Regions from separate parts of the Streptomyces sp. NPDC024698 genome, predicted to be linked through region 2. Evidence: riboswitches for the same ligand, from Rfam matches in the RefSeq annotation. Region 2 holds a riboswitch; each other region holds the start of a gene.
The links. A riboswitch is a leader RNA that binds a small molecule or an ion and turns the genes downstream of it on or off. The one in region 2 is predicted to bind cyclic di-AMP.
Positions count from the first base shown of each region.

Region 1 (4,404 bases), on a different contig from region 2:
TCGTACTCACCCAGGGTCCTGTGGTGCTCGTCGAGCTGTACGGGGCCGAGCACCTCGGGCCGGCCGCCGAACCAGAGTTTGAGAATGCCCCGTTCACGGGCCTCCACCGGCACGAACGCGGAGTCGTCCAGCCAGCCCCGCAGGGCCGCCCCGCCCTCGTCCGTCAGTGTGAGCACCCTGCGGTTGCGGCCGCTCTCCTGCCGGACCTGAGACAACAGCCCGGCGTCGAGGAGCCGGTCGCACTGCGCGTACACCTGCGCGTGCGGCACCGACCAGAAGGGCGCGACCGTCCGCGCCGCCTCCACCTTGACGTCGTACGCGCTGGCCTCGCCCAGCTTGTCGATGATGCCGAGGACGAGATACGAGGCGGTGGTCAACCTAGCGTCAGCCATGGGCCGACCGTATCGCCACGCGATCACCGCACGGCAGGCACCGCCGCGTACCGGCGCCCTCGACGGGCCGCGCCCGACGCGAAGAAGATCCGGGTGCCCGGCACAATGCGGGGTATACGGGCGATCACGCAACCGACCGCACCACCTCACCCTCGGCCCGGCCGCACTAGGAGTTCCTGTGACCACCTACGTCATCACCGTTCCCGGGACGTTCGTCCACGGCCTCTCGGACGCCTCCCGTGCCGACGTGGAACGCAGGCTTCGCCCCCAGGACCCGCAGAACACGGACCTGGGCGAGAGCGAGGAGCTGAGCCTGCTGACCGTCGACGACAACCGGTTCTCCGTCCGGCTGGAGATCGAGGCGGCGGACCGGAGAAGCGCCGAGGCCGAGGCCGTGCGGCTGGTCTCCGGCGCGCTCCGGGACAGCGGCCTGTCCGCGGACGACGCCCCGCTGGGGCCCGCCGCCGTCACCGGGATCGACAGCGAATTCTGACGGCGGGCCGCCGTGGCGCCCCCGGCACACGGCGGCGCTCCACGGACGGCGGTACGCCGCGGACCGACCGCGGCCGGCCGGGCCGCTCTCAGACCGGGCGTACGACGCTGTGGACGGCCGCCTGTCCGGCGTAGGCGACCGACTCCTCGGCGATCCGTGCTCCGGGACTCGGCGCGTGGACCATCATGCCGTCGCCGACGTAGAGACCGACGTGGCTGACGTTGGCGTGGAAGAAGACCAGGTCACCGGGCTGCATCTCGGTGAGGGCGACCGCCGGGCCGGCCTGCGCCTGGTCCTGGGTGGTGCGGGGGAGCATGACTCCGGCACTCTTCCAGGCCGCCTGGGTCAGCCCCGAGGGGTCGTACGACCCGGGTCCCGACGCTCCCCACACGCACGGCATGCCGACCTGCGCGCGTGCGAAGGCGACCGCCTCGGCGGCCCTGCTGTCGTGTCCGACGACCGGCGGGGCGGCGGGAGCAGGAGCGACGAGGCTGTCGATGCTGAACCCCGGGTTCGTGCCTCCGGCGGCGGGCCACGCCTGCCGGCTGCCGGTCGTGCGCAGCGACTGCCGCCAGGCGTCGTCGACCGGCGGCGCCGGTTCGTTCGCCGGGGGCATGGGGGCGGAGCGGTAGGCGGCGGCCGGGGGCGCGGACTCGTACGCGGGCGGCTGGGGCGCCGGCTCACTCGCCGGGGGCATCGGCGCTGAGCGGTAGGCGGCGGGCTCGTACACGGGGGGTTGGGGTGCCGGCTCCCTCACCGGGGGCGGCGGAGGCGGCTGATACCCGCTGGGACGGGTCGGCGCCTCGTACGACAGGGGCAGGAGCACCGATCTGTACTCGGAGACGGGCGGCTCCGGCTCGTACGAGAGGGGCAGGAGCACCGACTTGTACTCGGCGGCCGGAGCCGCGGGCTCGTACACATGGGGCACGGAGCCCGTCTCCTGCACACGGGGCATGGAGCCCGTCTCGTACGCGCGCGGCATCGAGCCCGTGTCGTAGGCGCGGGGCATCGAGCCGGTGTCCTGCACACGGGGCATGGAGCCCGTCTCGTACGCGCGGGGCACCGACCCGGTGTCCTGCACGCGGGGCATCGAGCCCGTCTCGTACGCGCGCGGCATCGAGCCCGTGTCGAACGCCGTGGGGGCGGGCGCCGGCTGGAACGCGGGGGGCTGGGGCAGCTGCTGGAACGCGGCGGTCCGGGGCGCCTGTTCGTACGCGATGGGCTGCGGCGCGGGCTGGAACGCGGGGGCCGGGGGAAGCGACTGGTACGCGGGGGGCTGCGGGGCGGACGGGAACCGGGGCTCTTCCACCGGCCGGTACTCGATCGCCGGCGCCTGCGGCTGCCGCGGGACGGGCATGCTCGTCCGGGCCGCGTGCCGCGCCATCAGGTCCTGCGCGACCGCGAGCTTGCGCCGGGCGGTCTGCTTCCTGCCGTGCAGCGAGGACTTCTGCGAGGCGGCGGCGGCCGGAGCGGCCCCCGCCGGGAGCGCCGCGCGGACCGCCGAACCCGCTTCCGTCGCCGCCGGGGCGCGACCGGTCACGCTCTCGGCCGCCGGACCCGCGGTCAGCTCCAGGACGGGACGCCCGGCCGGTTCCGAAGCCGGTCCCGCGGTCAGCTCGCGCATCGGGGCCGCCGTCAACTCGGCGACGGGCCGCATGATCTGCTCCAGCTCGTACACCGTCGGAAGGTCCGACGAGGACCCCTTGGGGGCTCTCGCGCCCTCCTTCGGACGGGCACTCGCGCCACCCCGCTCCGGCAGCCGGTCGGACGGAAGGACGGCCGGGGCCGAGGGTCCGAACCGGGAACGCGCCCCGTCGAACCACTGCCGCATCAGGTCTTCCTCGGCGGGCTCGGAACCGCCACTCCCCTGGCCGGAGCCGCGTCGGCCCGGCCTGCGGGTGGAGTTCGCCAGAGCGCGGGTCCCGTTGAAGTTGCCGGTGGCCATCTCCGCCTGGTCGTAGAGGGACGAGAGCCGTCGGGCGACTTCTTCGCCGCTGGGCGGGGTGCGTTCCGGCGCCATCGAGTGGTGCTCCTTCCGTCGTCCGCCTACCGGGTTAGCTGTCGGGTTCGGGCGGACGATTCCGGAAGGTATGCCCTACGGCCCCTGCCCCGAAAGGCAGTCGGCCGATTCACCCCAGGTTCGGTGGGTCCCCGGCTCCCGCTGCCACGAGGACAGTCAGGACTCGGCGGAGGCCGCGCCGCCCGGCGACTTCGCCGGAGGGAGTCGGGCGACCTGGTCGCCAACTTAGCCATGATGTGCACCGGATGTGAAGATCCACGTCCCCTATGTCCGATACATTTTCGTGACCTTCGTCGCACCACCTCGCAGCGCGACGACGAGGACACGCGCCGTGCCCGAAAGGGAAGGCTGAGCACGGCCGTTGGGGTGATCGGGCACGAAGTCCGCCCCACCGGGCGGACTTGGCGAGACGCGGCCGGCCCGACTCCAGACGACCCGGCGGGACAGGCTCCGAGGCACCCGGCACTCCGGACACGCGCCCGGCCGACTCGACTGTGTCGAAAGTGTGCACAGAACTGGCGTTCCGTTGCATGCCGTTCGACATCGGCGGCGCCCGTTGGTCACACCTTGACCGGTTCTGGCCGAACTGGCCGGACAACTGCTGCCGTCACGCGCCGGCCGTACCGTCGAGGCACATCAGACCACGAGAGCGAGTCGAGGATCCCCACGTGCACGATGCGCCGATCTATGCCCAACTGATCTCCGAACGCGGGGACATACCGACCCTCGTACGGAGCGAGGCCCGTCGGCTGCAACGCGACTTCGAGTGGATCCTGAGCTGGGATCCGTCGACGGGCGCCCCGCTTCCCTCGGCCGCCGCACGCTCCGCGTCCGGCACCCGCCGTCCGCTCTCCCCGCACCCCGACGACCGGCTGGACGCGCCCGGGCCCTAGATCACGTCTGGTTCGCCGCCGGACCGTTCGGCGGGGAGCGGGTCGAGTCCGTCGGCGATCCGCGCGACCAGGCCGGAGACCGTGGCAGCCGTGACCCGGTGCCAGGTCCGGGCCCGCCGGACCATCGCGTGATCACCGCGCTCGACCCGCACGGCGCTCGCGGAGGAGCCCGCCTCCACGGCCCGCCGGACGAGGGCGAACGACTCCGCGGGGTCGGTGATCCGGTCCCGGTCGCCGTGCAGCACGATCACCCGCGTGTCCCGGAGGTGGGCCACCGGCTCGCCCTCCGGGCACCAGGGAGCCAGCGCCACGACAGCCCGGACCTGCGGTACGGCGGCGGCCCGCAGGGCGGCGCGCCCACCCATCGAGTGCCCCACGAGCACGACCGGCACCTCCCCGACGAGGGCGGACAGTTCAGCCAGTGCCCGCAGGACATCGGCGACGGGGTCGGCGTCCGCGCCGTTCCAGCCCCGGTGCCGATAGCGCACCTGCCCCACGAACGTGGCCTTGTCCGACAGGGCCCGCGTCACACAGCGCAGAAACGGCCGCATCCGTGCGCGGGCGACGTTCCACGGCCGCAGCGGGGCCTTGCTGTCGGCGGCACCA
Region 1 covers NZ_JBVHLK010000023.1:20,999-25,402, forward strand. The annotation lists gene ACZ4AA_RS32550 (PadR family transcriptional regulator) at 1-392, opposite strand, end outside; gene ACZ4AA_RS32555 (hypothetical protein) at 571-885, shown strand; gene ACZ4AA_RS32560 (C40 family peptidase) at 974-2,905, opposite strand; cyclic di-AMP (ydaO/yuaA leader) riboswitch at 2,913-3,084, opposite strand; gene ACZ4AA_RS32565 (hypothetical protein) at 3,574-3,798, shown strand; gene ACZ4AA_RS32570 (alpha/beta fold hydrolase) at 3,795-4,404, opposite strand, start outside.
Region 1: it holds a riboswitch for cyclic di-AMP, as region 2 does, so the genes downstream of both, ACZ4AA_RS32560 (C40 family peptidase) here and ACZ4AA_RS06890 (C40 family peptidase) in region 2, are expected to answer to the same signal.

Region 2 (4,404 bases):
TCACGGACGAGCGCGTACTGCGCGTGGTTGGTGTCCTGGTACTCGTCGACCATGACGTGCCGGAAGCGGCGGCGGTAGTGCTCGGCGACGTCCGGGAAGGCGCGCAGCAGGTTGACCGTGGTCATGATCAGGTCGTCGAAGTCGAGCGCGTTGGCCTCGCGCAGTCTCGACTGGTACATCGCGTACGCCTGGGCGAGGGTCTTCTCGAAACCGTCGGTTGCCTGCGCCGCGAAGTCCTCCTCGTCGATCAGCTCGTTCTTCAGGTTCGAGATCTTGGCGCTGAAGGACTTCGGCGGGAAGCGCTTGGGGTCGAGGTCGAGATCACGGCAGACGAGCGCCATCAGACGCTTGGAGTCCGCGGCGTCGTAGATCGAGAACGACGAGGTGAAACCGAGCGTCTTGCTCTCGCGGCGCAGGATGCGCACACAGGCGCTGTGGAAGGTCATCACCCACATCGCGTTGGCGCGCGGGCCCACGAGCGCCTCGACGCGCTCCTTCATCTCGCCCGCGGCCTTGTTCGTGAAGGTGATCGCGAGGATCTGGCCGGGGTGGACGTTCCGCTCGCCGAGCAGATGCGCGATCCGGTGCGTGAGCACGCGGGTCTTGCCGGAGCCGGCGCCGGCCACGATGAGCAGCGGGGAGCCGGAGTGCACCACGGCCGCGCGCTGGTTCTCGTTCAGTCCGTCCAGCAGGGCCGCGGGGTCCACGGCGGGCCTGGGCGCGCCGTCGCGGTAGTACGTGTCACGGGTCGGCGGCGCGTCGAACTTCCCGCCGAACAGATCGTCCGGAACCGGTTCCGGTACGTGATCGTCCTCGGGCGGCGGCGGGTGCTCGTCCTCGTGGGCCGCGGAGGGCTTGAGGTCCGCCAGGAAGCTGTCGTCAAAGAGGCTGCTCATCGCTCTCCGAGTCTAGGCCGCCCCACCGACAACCCGCCGCCACCTCGGGAACTCCACCGGAAGTCGTGACGCGGGACACCTTCACCGAAAGCGTCCGGCCGGACACGTCGGGCGAGGGGCCGCTCCCGCTTCCGTCGCCGCGGGGCGGCGGGTCCGCGCGAGGTCACGAAAATGTATCGGACATATCGCACATCAACCTTCACACGGGCCACGCCGGTTGGCTAGCGTGCCGGAACGCCGCTCGACCACCACCGGCGAACATCGCCGGGCCGGGCGGCCTCCGCCTAATCCGGTACGCCGCGAGGCCACCGGAGCCGGGGACCCACCGACTTAGGGGTGAATCGGTCCAACCGCCTTGTGGGGCACGGACCGTAGGGAAACCTTCCGGATCAACCCGCCCGAACCCGACAGCTAACTCGGCAGGCGGACGACGGAAGGAGTCGCCTCTCTTGGCGTCACACCGCAAGGCGCGCCCCACGGGTGCGCGCATCTCCGGCATACGGACCCCGGTCCTGGCCACCGCGGCCCTCACCTCCGTGGCCCTGCTCTCCCAGACGGCCGCAGCGGCTCCCGCGGCCGAACCCAGGCCCAGCATCGAGGCGGTCTCGAAGAAGGTCGACGACCTCTACCACCAGGCCGAGACGGCCACGGACAAGTACAACGCGACCCGGGAGAAGACCGCCGAGCAGCGCAAGCGCGTCGACACCCTGCTCGACGACGTCGCCCGGCGCACCGAGAAGCTCAACACCGCTCGCGAGAAGCTGGGTTCGTTCGCGGCGGCGCAGTACCGCACGGGGGCCGCCGCGCCCGGCACCGCGACCCTGCTCCTGGCGGACAACCCCCAGGACTACTTCGACCAGACGCAGTTGATGAGCCGTCTGACGACCCGCCAGAAGGCTTCCGTCGACGACTACATCACGGAACAGGCCGCCACCACCAAGAAGCGGTCGGAGGCCACCGAGAGCCTGGAGTCGCTGACCGCCTCGCAGCGGGCGCTCAAGACGTCCAAGGCCACCGTGCAGCGCAAGCTCTCCGAAGCCCGTGACCTGCTCTCGAAGCTGAACACCGCGGAGAAGGCGCGGCTGGCGGCGATCGAGAAGAAGAAGCGGGAGCAGGCCGCGGCCAAGGCGGCGGAGCTGGCCCGGCAGCAGGCGGCCGCGGCGAAGGCGGCACAGCCGCAGCCGTCGGGCACCTCCAGCGGCTCCGCGTCCGGGTCCGGGTCCGGCTCGACGGCGGGCTCGGCGTCCGGGTCGACCGGCACGGACCCCTCGTACACGGCGAAGGCCGCCGACGCGCTCGCGTTCGCCCGCGCGCAGATCGGCAAGCCGTACGTCTGGGGCGCCACCGGCCCCGGTTCCTACGACTGCTCGGGTCTGACCCAGGCCGCCTGGAAGGCCGCGGGCGTCAGCCTCCCGCGCGTCACCTACGACCAGGTGAACGCCGGCACGACGGTCCCCCTCGCCGACGCCCGGCCCGGCGACCTCGTCTTCTTCTACGACGACATCAGCCACGTCGGCCTCTACATCGGCGACGGGATGATGATCCACGCGCCGAAGCCGGGGGCGTACGTCCGCGAGGAGTCGATCTACTACGACGGCACGTCGGCGATCCACAGCGTGGTGCGCCCGGCGTAGACCGGAGCACGGACGCCCTTGCCGCGGGGCGTGCGCGCGGGCTCACCGATCCCCGTGCGCCCGCCCCGCGTTTTCGCCGCCGCCCGCGCGTGGCCCACCCGCAACCGCTCCGCGGATCCCTAGCATCGACGCATGCCAGACACACCGGACATGCCGGACACCATTCCGCTCCGCGCCTGGTGGGTGGGCTGGGCGCCCGCCGCCGGGGCCGCCGTGATGGCCACCGGCATCCTCTCGATCGGCCTGCGTCTGACCGGCCACGAGGCCCTGTCCCGGATCGCGCTGGTCCTCGCCTCGCTCGCCTGGGCGGCGCTCGCCTCGGACTTCCTCGCCCGGCTGCTGGGCGACCGGCGGCAGTGGGCGCGGCGGGCCGCGACGCCGGCCGGGCTCGACGCGGTCGCGGCGACCACCGTGCTCGGCACCCGGTTCTCGGCGCTGGGGTGGCGGGGGCTCGCCGAAGTCCTGCTCGCGCTGTCGGCCGTCCTGTGGCCGGTGCTGCTCCTGGCCGTCCTGCGGCACTGGCGGCGCCGTATGGCCGGAGAGGTGTTCCTCGTCTGCGTGGCCACGCAGGGGCTCTCGGTCCTCGGGTCGGCGATCGCCACCGAGGCGGGCTCGGACTGGCTCGCCCATGCCGCGATGACGCTGTTCTGGGTGGGGACCGTGCTCTACGTGCTCTCGTTCGCCTCCTTCGACCTGGAGGAGGTGAGGAAGGGGGCAGGGGACCACTGGGTGGCGGCCGGCGCGCTGGGCATCTCGGCGCTGGCCGGGGCGGGACTCGTCGCGGCGCACCACGTGAATCCGTATCTGTGGAACAACGACGACCAGGGCGTCCTGCGCGCCACGACCGGCGCGCTGCTGGCGCTCGACCTCGTCTGCTACGTCCTGCTGGCCGTCGCGGAGGTGGTGTGGCCACGCCGGCGCTACGACGTACGGCGGTGGTCGACCGTCTTCCCGATGGGGATGACGGCGGTGGCGGCCCTCGCGGTCGCGGACGCCCTCGACGTCTTCCGGCTCAGGGGGCCGGGACAGGTGCTGCTGTGGATCGCGGTGGCGGCGTGGCTCGCGGCGGCCGTGGGCACCGCCCTCGCCTTCCGCTCCACCGTGCGGGAGCGAGGGCGCTGATCAGGTACGGAGGCCGGCGATCAGGTACGGAGGCCGGCGATCAGGTACGGAGGCCGGCGATCAGGTCCACAGGACGGCGATGAAGATGTTCGTGACGGTCAGCAGGCCGACCAGGCCGAAGAGACGCTTGTCCACCGTCTCGTCGTCCCGCTTCACGTAGACGAGCCCGAGGATCACGATCAGCAGGGCCAGTTTGACGCCGACCTTGACGGTGTTGACCGTGTTGCCGTCGGCCTGGTTGAGCCCGACCAGGGCGACTCCGGTCACCAGCATGGTCAGCGCGCCGTGCAGCATCGCCGGGACGAAGCGGGCGGTGCCGTTGCCCATCGCCTTCATCTGGGTGAAGAAGCCGCCGAGGAGCGCGGCGATGCCGATGATGTGCAGGCCGACGAAGAGGTGGATGAGTACGCCCATGGGGCCGGAGCCTAATCGCCCCCTTTCACGCCCCCGACACGGGGCCGCCCCTTCAGCCCCTGCCGACGGGGCCGCCCCTTCACGCCCTTCCGGCCGGGCCCGCCCTCCCGGCCGCCGTCGCCCGCCGGGGCGCCCTCTCCTCTCCGGCCCCCGGCACCCCTCCCTCTCCTCGCGGCCGTCGCGCGTCACCCGTAGCACCGGTATCGCACGGACTCCACGCGATGCACCGCTTCGGTCATCACCCCGCGTCGACTCGGCGTCACGTGGCCGATAAATCGCCTTCATACGGTCACTCAGCGATCCAAACGCAATAGTTCCGTACATAGCGTTACCAACGG
Region 2 covers NZ_JBVHLK010000002.1:550,729-555,132, forward strand. The annotation lists gene pcrA (DNA helicase PcrA) at 1-896, opposite strand, end outside; cyclic di-AMP (ydaO/yuaA leader) riboswitch at 1,168-1,337, shown strand; gene ACZ4AA_RS06890 (C40 family peptidase) at 1,346-2,530, shown strand; gene ACZ4AA_RS06895 (tellurite resistance/C4-dicarboxylate transporter family protein) at 2,663-3,652, shown strand; gene ACZ4AA_RS06900 (hypothetical protein) at 3,713-4,066, opposite strand.

Region 3 (4,404 bases), on a different contig from region 2:
CGAGCGCACCAATTACTTCGAGACCATGCCCGCCCACCAGCTGGAGCTCGCCCTCTGGCTGGAGGCCGACCGCATGGGATCGCTGCTGGAGGCGCTGGACGACGAGTCGATGGAGAACCAGCGCGACGTCGTGAAGAACGAGCGCCGGCAGCGTTACGACAACGTCCCGTACGGCACCGCCTTCGAGAAGCTCACCGCCCTCTCGTACCCCGAGGGCCACCCGTACCACCACACCCCGATCGGGTCGATGGCGGACCTGGACGCGGCCACCCTGGAGGACGCCCGCGCCTTCTTCCGCACCAACTACGCGCCCAACAACGCGGTCCTGTCGGTCGTCGGTGACATCGACCCGGAGCAGACGCTCGTCTGGGTCGAGAAGTACTTCGGCTCCATCCCCGGGCACGACGGCAAGCCCGCCCCGCGCGACGGCTCGCTGCCCGACATCGTCGGCGAGCAGCTGCGCGAGGTCGTCGAGGAGGACGTCCCGGCCCGCGCGCTGATGGCCGCCTACCGGCTCCCGGAGGACGGCACTCGCGCGTGCGACGCCGCCGACCTGGCGCTCACCGTCCTCGGCGGCGGCGAGTCCTCCCGGCTCTACAACCGGCTCGTACGCCGTGACCGCACCGCCGTCGCGGCCGGGTTCGGCCTGCTGCGACTCGCCGGAGCACCCTCCCTGGGCTGGCTGGACGTGAAGACGTCCGGCGACGTCGAGGTCCCGGTCATCGAGGCCGCCGTGGACGAGGAGCTCGCCCGGTTCGCCGAGGAGGGCCCCACGGCCGGGGAGATGGAGCGCGCCCAGGCCCAGTTGGAGCGCGAATGGCTCGACCGACTCGGCACCGTCGCGGGCCGCGCCGACGAACTGTGCCGCTACGCCGTCCTGTTCGGTGACCCGCAGCTCGCCCTGACCGCCGTACAGCGCGTCCTCGACGTCACGGCGGACGAGGTCCGGGAGGCCGCCAAGGCCCGCCTGCGCCCCGACAACCGCGCGGTGCTCGTCTACGAACCGACCACCGCCGAGGCCGCCGACGCGGCCGACTCCGCCGACGAGACCGACGAGGAGGCGGCGAAGTGACCCAGCTCGCCACCATGGACTTCCACCCACGCCCCCAGGCCGGACAGCCCAAGCCCTGGGCGTTCCCCGCTCCCGAGCGTGGCACCCTGGACAACGGTCTGACCGTGCTGCGCTGCCACCGCCCCGGACAGCAGGTCGTCGCCGTCGAGGTGATCCTGGCCGCGCCGCTGGACGCCGAGCCCGCTGGCCTGGACGGCATCGCCACGATCATGGCGCGCGCCTTCTCCGAGGGCACCGACAAGCACTCGGCCGAGGACTTCGCCGCCGAGCTGGAGCGCTGCGGCGCCACACTCGACGCGCACGCCGACCACCCCGGCGTACGCCTGTCGCTCGAAGTGCCCGTCTCGCGCCTGGGCAAGGCCCTCGGCCTGCTCGCCGACGCCCTGCGGGCCCCCGCGTTCGCGGACAGCGAGGTCGAGCGACTGGTGACCAACCGCCTGGACGAGATCCCGCACGAAACGGCGAATCCGGCCCGTCGTGCGGCCAAGGAGCTCTCCAAGGAGCTGTTCCCGGCGAGCGCGCGCATGGCGCGCCCGCGCCAGGGCAGCGAGGAGACCGTCCGGAACATCGACTCGTCGGCCGTGCGTGCCTTCTACGAGAAGCACGTGCGCCCCGCGACGGCCACCGCCGTCGTCGTGGGCGACCTGACCGGGATCGATCTCGACGAGCTGCTCGCCGACACGCTCGGCTCCTGGACCGGCTCGTCCGCCGAGCCGCTTCCCGTGCCGCCGGTGACCGCCGACGACACCGGCCGCGTGATCGTCGTCGACCGCCCCGGCGCGGTCCAGACGCAGCTGCTCATCGGCCGGGTCGGCTCCGACCGGCACGACCGCGTGTGGCCCGCCCAGGTCCTGGGCACCTACTGCCTCGGCGGCACCCTCACCTCGCGCCTGGACCGCGTCCTGCGCGAGGAGAAGGGCTACACCTACGGTGTGCGGGCGTTCGGGCAGGTCCTGCGCTCCGCGCCGGACGGCACGGGCGCCGCGATGCTCGCCATCAGCGGCTCGGTCGACACCCCCAACACCGGTCCGGCGCTCGACGACCTGTGGAAGGTGCTGCGCACGCTCGCGGCCGAGGGGCTGACCGACACGGAGCGCGATGTCGCCGTGCAGAACCTGGTGGGCGTCGCGCCCCTCAAGTTCGAGACGGCGGCGGCCGTCGCGAGCACGCTCGCGGACCAGGTCGAACAGCACCTGCCGGACGACTACCAGTCGACGCTCTACCGTCAACTGGCCGCCACCGGCACCGTGGAGGCCACCGCGGCGGCGGTGAGCGCCTTCCCGACGGACCGTCTGGTGACCGTCCTGGTGGGCGACGCGGCGCAGATCGCGGAGCCGGTCAGGGCCCTCGGGATCGGTGAAGTCACCGTGGTGGCGGCCGAGTAGAACCCGTGCGACCCAGGAGGGCCCTGACGGCTGAAGAGCCGTCAGGGCCCTCCTGTTTACGGGTGCAGCCCCCAAGATGTCCGTATTCGTGCGGGGGTTACCCCTTCTGCCCTGTGGCATGCGTTACAAAAATCGTGATCCGTTTGTTGTTCGAATGAGGCCCCGTCTAGCGTCGGTGCGACTGTTCGTCATGCAGTGCGCCGCGCCCGCGGCACCGGACAGTCATCGCCGAGTCCTCCATGACGCGAGTCAGGGGAGCCGGGGACCCATACGCAGTCCCTGGGGTGAATCGGACGCCCTCTCCTGAGGGGGTCCGTAGGAGACCTTCCTGCTCCGAACCCGTCAGCTAACCCGGTAGGCGAGAGGGAAGGAAAGGATCAGCCCCTACATGGCGTTCACCTGTGGCACCGGCAAGCATCGTCGTACGAGCAGCCGGGTGCACAGCACCACCACGACCGCCGTCGGGGTCGCGGCGCTCACCACCACCGGTGTGATCGGAACCCTGGCCGCTCCCGCGTTCGCCGCGGAGGCCTCCGTCGAGCAGACCGGGCTGACCCAGACCGTCACCCTGAACGACGCCGTCGCCGACCAGATCGACGCCCAGGCCTTCGCACAGCAGCGCGCCGCCGACGAGGCCGCCGCGCGCAAGCAGGCCGAGCAGACGGCACGCAAGCAGGCCGCCGCCCAGGCCGCGCAGCTCCGCCAGGCGAAGGAGCGCGCCGCCCGCGAGGCCGAGCGCAAGCGCCTGAACACGTTCGTCCTGCCGATCACCGGTTCGTACGTCTCCACCGGCTACAAGGCGAGCAGCAGCCTCTGGTCCTCCGGCAGCCACACCGGGGTCGACTTCCACGCCGCGTCCGGCACCTCGGTCCACGCCGTCGGCTCCGGCACGGTCGTCACGGCCGGCTGGGGCGGCGCCTACGGCAATCAAGTCGTGATCAAGATGCATGACGGCACGTACACCATGTACGGCCACCTGTCGTCCATCGGCGTGTCCGTGGGGCAGGCGGTCACCCCGGGCCAGCAGATCGGTCTCTCCGGGGACACCGGCAACACCACGGGACCGCACCTCCACTTCGAGGCCCGTACGACCGCCGAGTACGGCTCGGACATGGACCCCGTCGCCTACCTGCGCTCGCACGGCGTCAACGTCTGACGACCGCTTCGCGGCTTCTTCACCGCTTTCGATGCCCCGGTTCACCGAGCCGGGGCATCGTCGTTTCCGGATGCCGTCTGTCCAAAAAATATCCATGGGTTCAGGCATGCCATCGGAAATTCACGCCTCCTGCAATAGAGTCACTGAAGAAGCGTCAATCGACGGCGTTTCACGGGGATTAAAGCGGAGGTCCGTCATGCGTATTCCGGCGCACTCGGTGTGCACGGCGATCCGTGACGACATCGTCGCGGGTGTCTACGAGCGCGGCGGCCGCCTCACCGAGGAACTGCTGGCGCGGCGCTACGGCGTCTCGCGCGTCCCCGTGCGCGAGGCGCTGCGCACCCTGGAGGCCGAGGGCTTCGTGGTCACCCGCCGGCACGCGGGGGCCTGTGTCGCGGAGCCCACCGAGCTGGAGGCCGCGGACCTCCTGGAGATGCGCATGCTGCTGGAGCCGCTGGGTGCCGCGAGGGCGGCCCAGCGGCGTACGGAGGCCCACCTCAAGGTGCTGCGCGGCCTGGTCAGGCTGGGGCAGGAGCGTTCCAGGCGGGGCAACAGCGAGGATCTGCGCTCACTGGGCGGCTGGTTCCACGAGACGCTCGCGCAGGCCTCCGGCAGTTCCGCGCTGACGTCCACGCTCGCCCAGCTGCGCCACAAGATCGCCTGGATGTACTCGGTGGACGCGCCGGCCGACCCCGCGGAGTCCTGGGCGGAGCACGGCGGCATCGTGGACGCGGTGGCCCGCGGCGACAGCGAGCGGGCCCGCGCGATCACGGCCCTGCACACCGAGCGCG
Region 3 covers NZ_JBVHLK010000005.1:404,995-409,398, reverse strand. The annotation lists gene ACZ4AA_RS15145 (M16 family metallopeptidase) at 1-1,072, shown strand, start outside; gene ACZ4AA_RS15140 (M16 family metallopeptidase) at 1,069-2,457, shown strand; cyclic di-AMP (ydaO/yuaA leader) riboswitch at 2,674-2,833, shown strand; gene ACZ4AA_RS15135 (M23 family metallopeptidase) at 2,846-3,613, shown strand; gene ACZ4AA_RS15130 (GntR family transcriptional regulator) at 3,810-4,404, shown strand, end outside.
Region 3: it holds a riboswitch for cyclic di-AMP, as region 2 does, so the genes downstream of both, ACZ4AA_RS15135 (M23 family metallopeptidase) here and ACZ4AA_RS06890 (C40 family peptidase) in region 2, are expected to answer to the same signal.